One region of the Paenibacillus sophorae genome, then DNA from elsewhere that is predicted to be linked to it. Evidence: predicted binding sites of a transcription regulator. Region 1 holds the regulator's gene; the other holds the start of a gene.

Region 1 (4,201 bases):
GTCCCTCGAATGCTTCCTGCGCCTTGCGGCGGATCGCCTCTTCGTCCAAGGTCAGGCATTCCCCGTGCTTAATGATCTGCTTGCCATCGACCCATACATGCTCTACGTCCTTCGCGCTAGCCGAGTATACCGTATGAGATATCAGGTCCGTATGCGGCAGCAGATGGGGCTGGTCGATATCGATGGCGATAAAATCGGCTTTCATTCCCGGGGCGAGCCTGCCCACTTGATTAAGGAATACAGACTTTGCGCCATACTCCGTAGCTATACGGAGGGCCTCGCCTGCGGGAACCGCCGTCGGATCACCGGACACTCCTTTATGAATCAGTGCGGCCAGGCGCATTTCCTCGAACATATCCAGGTTGTTGTTGCTTGCCGCGCCATCCGTTCCGAGCGATACCGTAACACCGGCCTTCAGCAGTTCGGGAACGCGCGCCACGCCGCTTGCCAGCTTCAGATTGCTGCCCGGATTATGCGAGACGCCAACCTGATTACGCGCAAGAATTTCGATTTCCTCATCGTTCAGATGGACGGCGTGCGCCACAAGCGACGGCCGGGTGAACATCCCGAGCTTCTCCAGATGGGCAACGGGCCGAAGGCCATAATCCGCTTCATTTTGTTCCACTTCCCGCCGTGTTTCCGACATATGCGTATGAATAGGCAGGTCAAGGTCATGCGCCGCCTGAACGAATTTCTCGATATAATCCGGAGGACAAGTATACGGCGAATGAGGCGATATCATGGCGGTAATCCGCCCGCTCGCCGCGTTATGCCATTTTTTTGCAAAAGCAACCGCTTCCGCAAGCTTCTGATTCTGCACCTCAGCCGGGCACAGCCCGATGACGCCGCGCATCAGGACTGCGCGTATTCCGGATGCTTCCGCTACCTCAGCCACCCGGTCCATATGATCATACATATCGAGAAACGTCGTTGTTCCGCCCTTTAGCATTTCCAGCACCGAGAGTGCGGTTCCCCAGTAGACATCGTCTCCGGTGAATTTCCCTTCCATTGGCCACATTTTTTCCTGAAGCCATACTTGAAGGGCCAGATCGTCTCCATAACCGCGCAGCAGCGACATCGCCGCGTGCCCATGCGTATTGACAAGCCCCGGTAGGAACAGCAGGCGGTTGCCTTCAAAGACAGGCACGTCTTCTTCAAGAACGGGCGGTTCTTCCCCTATGTACGTAATCAAATCGTTATCAATTACCATATATCCTTCAAGAACAGGCTTATCCGCGCCAGGCACGGCAAATTTTCCGTTTCGGATCATCCATTTAGTACCCATGCTCTTCTTCGTCCTTTCCTTCATGCAGATAGTAAGCCAAACTTTGCAGGTCGGTCGTAAAGTCCGCCGCATGCACGCGAATCTCGGGCGGTGTCTTCAGAATAACCGGAGCGAAATTCAGAATGGCTTCAATGCCTGCTCCAATGAGAATATCCGCTACTTTTTGCGCCTCCTGCTCGGGCACAGTAATAATGCCTATGCGAATGCCCTGCTCACGTACGGTGCTTGCAAGCTCTTCCATAGGCTGAACGGTCAACGTATTGATCTTGGTCCCGATCTTCGGCGGGTAGGAATCAAAGACGGCCGTAATTTTCATTGTGTCTTTTAGATAAATATTGTAATTGGACAGCGCCTGACCCAGATTCCCGGCTCCTACCAGAACAACATTAATCTGCTGGTCCAGCTTCAGGATGTGACGGATTTTTTCGATCAGGTAAGGTACGTCATAACCAATGCCCTTCCTGCCAAAGTCGCCAAAATAGGCCAAATCCTTGCGGATTTGCGCAGGATTTAAATCCAGTCGCTGTCCGAGTTCTTGAGAAGAAACAGTGGCGATTTCGCGTTTTTGCAGGTCGTTCAAAAAACGCAGATACACAGGCAATCTGCGCACGACGGCTTCAGATATTTTGTCCGATTTCATGAGTTCTCCTCCTACATTTTAATAGGACCCTCCCAAACCCTCCCTAAAAGGGAGGGCCCCAAGGGCTGCCGCCCTCTGGACACCCGCTAACGGCAAATTGGCGTTAGCGAAAGTTGGGCTTGGACCTTGATCAGGCGGATGAAGGATCGCTTTTCGTCCCTGACGGGACACGCTTGACAATTGGCGGAATCTACTTACAGTATAACCCGCATAAAGATTAAAATCGGCAGATCGGCCTATGTTGTACAATGGCCGATCGAATACCTTAAAAGCAAAGACAATGATTGGCCTATGTTGTACAATGGCCAATCGAGCATCCCGCTTAGGATACGCCGTCTTGCTTCAGCCATTCGGCGATGCGGGGGACCATTTGTTCCGTCGCCATATGCTCCATTTTAGGTCCCGGTAAGGAATACAGGAAATACTTTCCGTAATAAGATTCGATTACTCTGGTATCATAAACAATAACAATGCCACGATCCTGTGCGGTCCGTACAAGGCGGCCGAAGCCCTGCTTGAAACGGATGACGGCCTGAGGCACGGACAGTTTCATGAAGGGGTTCTTCTTCTGTGCCTGCAGCAGTTCGGCCTTCGCTTCCGCGAGCGGATGATTAGGCGGCTGAAAAGGCAGTCTGACGATTGCCAGACATGTTAGTGCGTCGCCGGGAATATCGACTCCTTCCCAGAAGCTGCTCGTTCCCAGCAGGACAGAAGAGGAATTCTCCTGGAACCGGCGGAGCAGCTTGCTTCGGCTGCCTCCTTCAACGCCTTGTCCCAGCACCGCTATATCCTCGGAGGCGAGTGCCTCCTTCAGAGGGTCGTATACCTGCCGGAGCATCTTATACGACGTGAACAGCACAAGCATGCGCCCGCGAGTCGTCACTGCGGCTTCAGCCAGGGAATGAACGAGCGTATCGACAAACCGGGCGTCGCCGACGGTTCCCTTCACACTTGGAAAATCCCGCGGAATGACCAGCAGCGCCTGATCCCGGTACCTAAAGGGAGAAGGAAGCAGTACGGTCGATAGCTTTCCTTCCTCCTGGGCTTCGTTTAAACCCAGATTGTCGATCATATACTGGAACGATTTATCGACGGACAAGGTTGCCGACGTCAGGACGGCGCTTTTTTTCTTATCAAAGAAAAGCTCCTTGAGCTGCGCGCTGACATCGACGGGCACGGCATACAGCTGCAGTGATTTGCTGCGGTAATTTCCATTTGCCTCCAGCCAATATACAACATTTTCGTCATTCATGCCCATAAAAAAACGTACCTGCTCGCGGATATCAGCCAAATCCTTGAATAGCCCGCCAACATCGGTTACAAGGCTGTCGGCCGAGGACTGGCCTTCCTGGTCACGCATTTCGGAAAGCATTTTATCGCCTTTGCGGATAATATCACTTAAAGACAAGTTTAGTGTACTTTCCAGTGAAACAAGCTCTTCCCAGCCTTTGGGCTTCTTGGCGGGTAGAAGACGATGCACCAATTGTCCCGCTTCTCCCGCCGCTGAGTCGGACCGTTCGGGTATCAGTGCATACAGCCTATCGCTGAGCAGATCCCACGCCTCTTTTACGGTAAGGAGGTCGGGGTACAGCCGGTCGATGATCCCGCTCCACTCGGTGGCCTGCTCACTGCCCGAGCTTTGGAGGATCTGCCGGAGAGCAGGCAGTTGGCCGGTGCGGCTGTCTTTGTACAAGCGGTTCAGCGTATGCGAGACGGTAAAATGCTTCATATGCATGCCCAGGTGCTTGCCGGCCACTTCCTCCAATTGATGCGCCTCGTCAATCACAAGGTACTCATAGGCAGGAAGCAGCTGATGGCCCGCTTTCATGTCGGCAAACAGCTTCGAGTGGTTCGTAATGACCACGTCGGCGTTGCCCGCCTCATGCTTGGCGCGATGGTAATAGCATTTGCGGAACCATGGGCAAGACCGTCCCAGGCAGGAGTCCGTGTCGCTCGCCACCGTTTCCCAGAAATCGCCGCCCCGGCCGCTTAAATTCAGCTCTTCGTCGTCGCCCGATTCGGTCTGCGTGAGCCACACAATCATTTGCGCCGATGTTAGAGTATCCTCTCTCGGGGATGCGTAATCCTTTTTATTTATTTTATGTTCAAACTTGCGCAGACACAAATAGTGTCCCCTACCCTTGAAGACAGCAGCCTTGAACGGAAAAGGAACGGCTGCGGTCAAGAGTGGAACATCGCGCTCACGGAGCTGATCTTGAAGATTGATCGTATGAGTGCTGACCATTACCTTTTGCCCCGTGCGGACGCTCTGGTAA
Region 2 (4,201 bases), 730 kb from region 1:
TTGGCAAGCCGCCACAGTTACCCAGTTAACCGGGTTTATTATGGCCTTGCTTATCCTCCTGTTTGTCCGGGACGGAAGACGGCAGGGGCTGAAGCAAGTCAAACCATTATATCTTATTGGCGGCGCGTTTGCGGCTGTCATTATTTTCAGCGAAGTAACGGCAATTCGTAAAGTCGGGGTTACCTTTACGATATCCGCGGTGCTGATTGCCCAGTTGTGCCTGACCTTTTTAATTGATTCGAACGGTTGGTTTGGCGTGGTGAAGCAAAAGATGAAGCTGCCGCAGTTCTTCGGCCTCGGAATGATGATCGCCGGTGTAATCATACTTAAATTTTGATAATATGTTTACGCCGCAATTTAAGGGCAACAAGGTCACGGGCTGGAGGTGAATGCGGATTATGAAAGAAATACAGGATCAGAAGCAGCTGCACTCTTTTTTACAAACTTATCAGTTGGAAACGATATTTAATGAAGCTTTGATGCCGTATTTGTCGCTGTACCGCTTTGATCAGGGTGAACTGATCTGCTCCCAGGGAGAGCCTTCACAGGTTCTGTACGTGCTTGTAAAGGGCAAGATTAAAGTATATACCACCTCCGAGGAGGGCAAAATCCTGATTATTTCGTTCAAGACGCCGACTGAGGTGATCGGGGACATTGAGTATATCCAGCATATCCCGATTATCAATACGGTCGAGGCGGTATCGCAGGTCAATATGATTGGCGTTCCTTATCGCATGCTTGAAAAATACGCCGCAGACTACCCGCCGCTGCTGAACTTTTTACTGCACGTCATCACCCGGAAGTTTTACGTGAAGTCCAACTTTTTGAGCTTTAATATGATGCACCCGGTGGAGGTACGATTGGCCAGTTATCTGCTGTCGGTTTCCTATGACGATTCCGATTCCGAGATTCCGGGGCAGCTTAACAGCTTCCGTCTAACCGATGTGGCAAATTTTATTGGAACCAGCTATCGGCATCTGAACCGGATCATTCAAAAATTATGCACGGAAGGCCTAATTGAACGCAGCAAAGGGCTCATCCTTGTTAAAGATAAGGAAGGCTTAAGCGCGCTGGCTAATCACAATATTTATGAATAGGAGGCATCCTGCTTATGATTCAAGGGTTGTTACTCGCGCTCGTTGCGGGTTCACTTGTCAGCATGCAAAATGTTTTTAACAGTAAAGTCAATGAACATACAGGTTCCTGGGCCACAACGGCGTTGGTGCTGGGAATGGGCTTTGCGGCTTCGCTGACTTTTGGCCTGATCTTTGAAGGGGGCCGGCTGTTTAGCCTGGAGAACATGAAGCCCTGGTACTGGATCAGCGGTGTAATCGGGGTGGGTGTAGTTATCTGTCTGACGCTGGGGATCAGGCTGCTTGGTCCTACGTATGCCATCTCCATCGTTCTGATCTCACAGCTTGGCTGCGCTCTATTATGGGACTCAGTGGGCTGGATGGGCCTGAACAAAGTTCCTTTTACATTCCAACAATTGCTCGGGGTGCTGGTTATTATCGGCGGCATTCTGGTATTCAAATTAGGCGGCGGGCGTGTGCATCAGGCGGCTTCGGGAGAAACAAACGAGACTTCGCCATGCAACATAAAGAATGAAGCGAGAGGCGCATAGGATGACAACCGCAATCGATAAAATTGCCTGGATATCCATGAATCAGGGCCAATTGTTATGCGCCCGTTCCCAAGGAAAAGATACTTATTATTTACCTGGTGGAAAAAGAGAGCCCGGCGAGAGTGATACAGATACGCTGCTGCGGGAAATAGAAGAGGAATTATCCGTTCGGATCAAGCCCGAAACGGTCATCTACTTCGGGACGTTCAAAGCGGAAGCTCACGCGAAGACTGGCGGGATTCAGGTGAAAATGACTTGTTACACCGCAGAGTTCGAAGGAGTACTGAGTCCGGCATCGGAAATCGAGGAACTGGCCTGGTTAACCTATAATGACCGGGACCGTGTATCAGCGGTTACACAGATTATTTTTGATGAGCTGCATGAGATGGGGCGGCTTGCCTGATCCTTCTTTACTAACAGGAGTAAAAACAGGAGTAAAAACAAGACTTCGGAGTTCGGCTCCGAAGTCTTGTTTTATTCCTGATTAATGATTCATACCGGCCATTCCCCCAATGATTTCCGGATTGACCATCCCGAATATCATTGCGATGTGGGCCACAATGAGAAATCCGCTGACGAGGATAAAGTGAAGCTTCAATTTTCCTTCTGCGGAACGGTTGCGGGCGATGATGCCAAGATCAAGAAGAGCGAGGGGTAATAAGAAGAACACACCGCTCAAGTAAAATCCTACAGCAACAACGTCCACCCAGGTATGCCATTCGCCATTTACGGTTAGAGGGATAAACGCGGTGGGGAACAAGTAGATAAAGATTCCTGTAAAATACAGTCCGGCCAGGATGCTGCAAATGCGGTTAAAGCTTCTGAGTCCGCCCTGCGTGTTTTTGCCAAAGAGGATAAAGAATTCGGTTACAGTAATCGTTTCGGCAAAAATCACGGGAATGGCCATGAATATAATCAAATTCCATGGCTGATTGTCCGCAAGCAAGGACATGTAATGCGTCATGCTCATTTTTTGATACTCCCCCAGTAGATAGATTTAACTTACCTGGCCCATTGTATAAAAAATGTATGTGGAATTTATGAAGAACTTAGGATGGATTGATCGGACTGATTCGAATTCGTTTCTTTATTAAGAGATATTTTTCACATATTTGGGTACCTGTTTTTGTCAGAATATATTGTATCGGCTAATGTGATCTGCAATGCGGCCAATAGGGATTAATCAGAATCGGAGGGATCGAAATTGAGTTTCTCACAGCATTCCAAAGTCAATATAGACCCGTCGGCTATTATTATGGAAGGCGTTATTATTAATGGCGACGTATCCATCGGAGCAGAAACCGTTGTTTTATCCGGAGCCGTAATAAGCTCTGAGGGATCGCCTCTGCAAATAGGCGGGAGATGCATAATCATGGAGAATGCGGTGCTAAGAGCGACCAAAAGACATCCGCTGACAATTGAAGATCATGTTCTCGTCGGGCCACACTCTCATGTGAGCGGAGCGATCATTGGAGAAGGCAGCTTCATTGCCACGGGAGCAACTATTTTTGGGGGCTCTGAGCTTGGAGAAGGGTGCATGATCGGCGTTAACGCTGTCGTGCATATCGGAACCTGCTGCCCTGAATCTTTCTTTGTGCCGATTGGCTATACGGCCGTGGGAAATCCCGCAGAAGTATTTTCTCCTTTGGAGATTGAGCGGGTCCATGACAAAATTTTTCAGATGGGCTTCACCAATTATTTATTTAATTTTGATTCCCACAATATGACAAATGGAGAAGCGACAAAGCTGCTGTGCGATAAATATGTTCAGCATTACATAAGGAATACCCGTAGATAAGCTGCAGGGGGCTTCTATTAAGGGAGGTGAATCTTAATGCCAAAACGCAATATAAAATTATATATGCTTATAGGCATCCCTATTTTATTAGTCTTAGTAATGGTATATCTGATACATCTGCAGATTACGAATGCGCATAGGTCATGGGGAAGTGTTCAGATTTCGGATAATGGCAATATTCTCCTGTATAACGGAAGAACATACAAGAATGATTCAGAGCATCTGAGGACCGAAACCCATGGCAGAAAATTAGGAGCAAAAGGTGAAACCAGAACTTCATTTTACGAAATACCGGGTATGGAAAGCGCCAAGTGGCTGGCAGTTCAAGACGATGAGCTGGCTTTTGCTTTTATATATAAAGAAGTGAATGTTACCGAAATCAGCCTGGAAGAATTTAGTCCAACCGCCGTAGAGTTTAATGAGAACGGGAAGAAGATTCGTGATCCTGAAACAGTATCAAAAGTAATAACAATGATTGAGACAAACGCTGCTTTCAATACGCTGGACGATTACCGGCTGATCGAATCAAATATTACTTCTATTGAACTGTACTCCGATAAGTATCCAAGCTTAATATATTTACCATGAACATTTGGCCCCTTGTAAAAATCCTTGTCCGACGTGGACCCCGGGTGATTACGACCGATAAGTCTCTTCTAGAATAACGGCGACAGCAGCCGGGCGAAAATAATCTGCATTTTTTGTAACGTGCTGCGCTTTTCGAAATTCGACTGCAAAATCTCCTCGCTCACGCCAAGATCCCGGTAAAAATCTTGTAC

The links. Region 1 encodes Rex, which represses fermentation and respiration genes when NADH is low (regulators of the CRP and FNR family bind a similar motif). Its sites were predicted from a motif close to TTGTGAAATATTTCACAA; they were not measured.
Region 2: a site for Rex is predicted at 2,717-2,734, ahead of KP014_RS18100 (DUF6803 family protein). Genes of this name have one in related genera too.

The regions. Positions count from the first base shown of each region.
Region 1 covers NZ_CP076607.1:4,571,172-4,575,372, forward strand. Annotated here, with positions in the region: gene KP014_RS22110 (amidohydrolase) at 1-1,285, opposite strand, end outside; gene KP014_RS22115 (redox-sensing transcriptional repressor Rex) at 1,275-1,925, opposite strand; gene dinG (ATP-dependent DNA helicase DinG) at 2,248-4,201, opposite strand, start outside.
Region 2 covers NZ_CP076607.1:3,839,173-3,843,373, reverse strand. Annotated here, with positions in the region: gene KP014_RS18120 (DMT family transporter) at 1-337, shown strand, start outside; gene KP014_RS18115 (Crp/Fnr family transcriptional regulator) at 399-1,097, shown strand; gene KP014_RS18110 (DMT family transporter) at 1,112-1,624, shown strand; gene KP014_RS18105 (NUDIX hydrolase) at 1,626-2,027, shown strand; gene KP014_RS18100 (DUF6803 family protein) at 2,109-2,594, opposite strand; gene KP014_RS18095 (gamma carbonic anhydrase family protein) at 2,829-3,422, shown strand; gene KP014_RS18090 (hypothetical protein) at 3,459-4,010, shown strand; gene cls (cardiolipin synthase) at 4,079-4,201, opposite strand, start outside.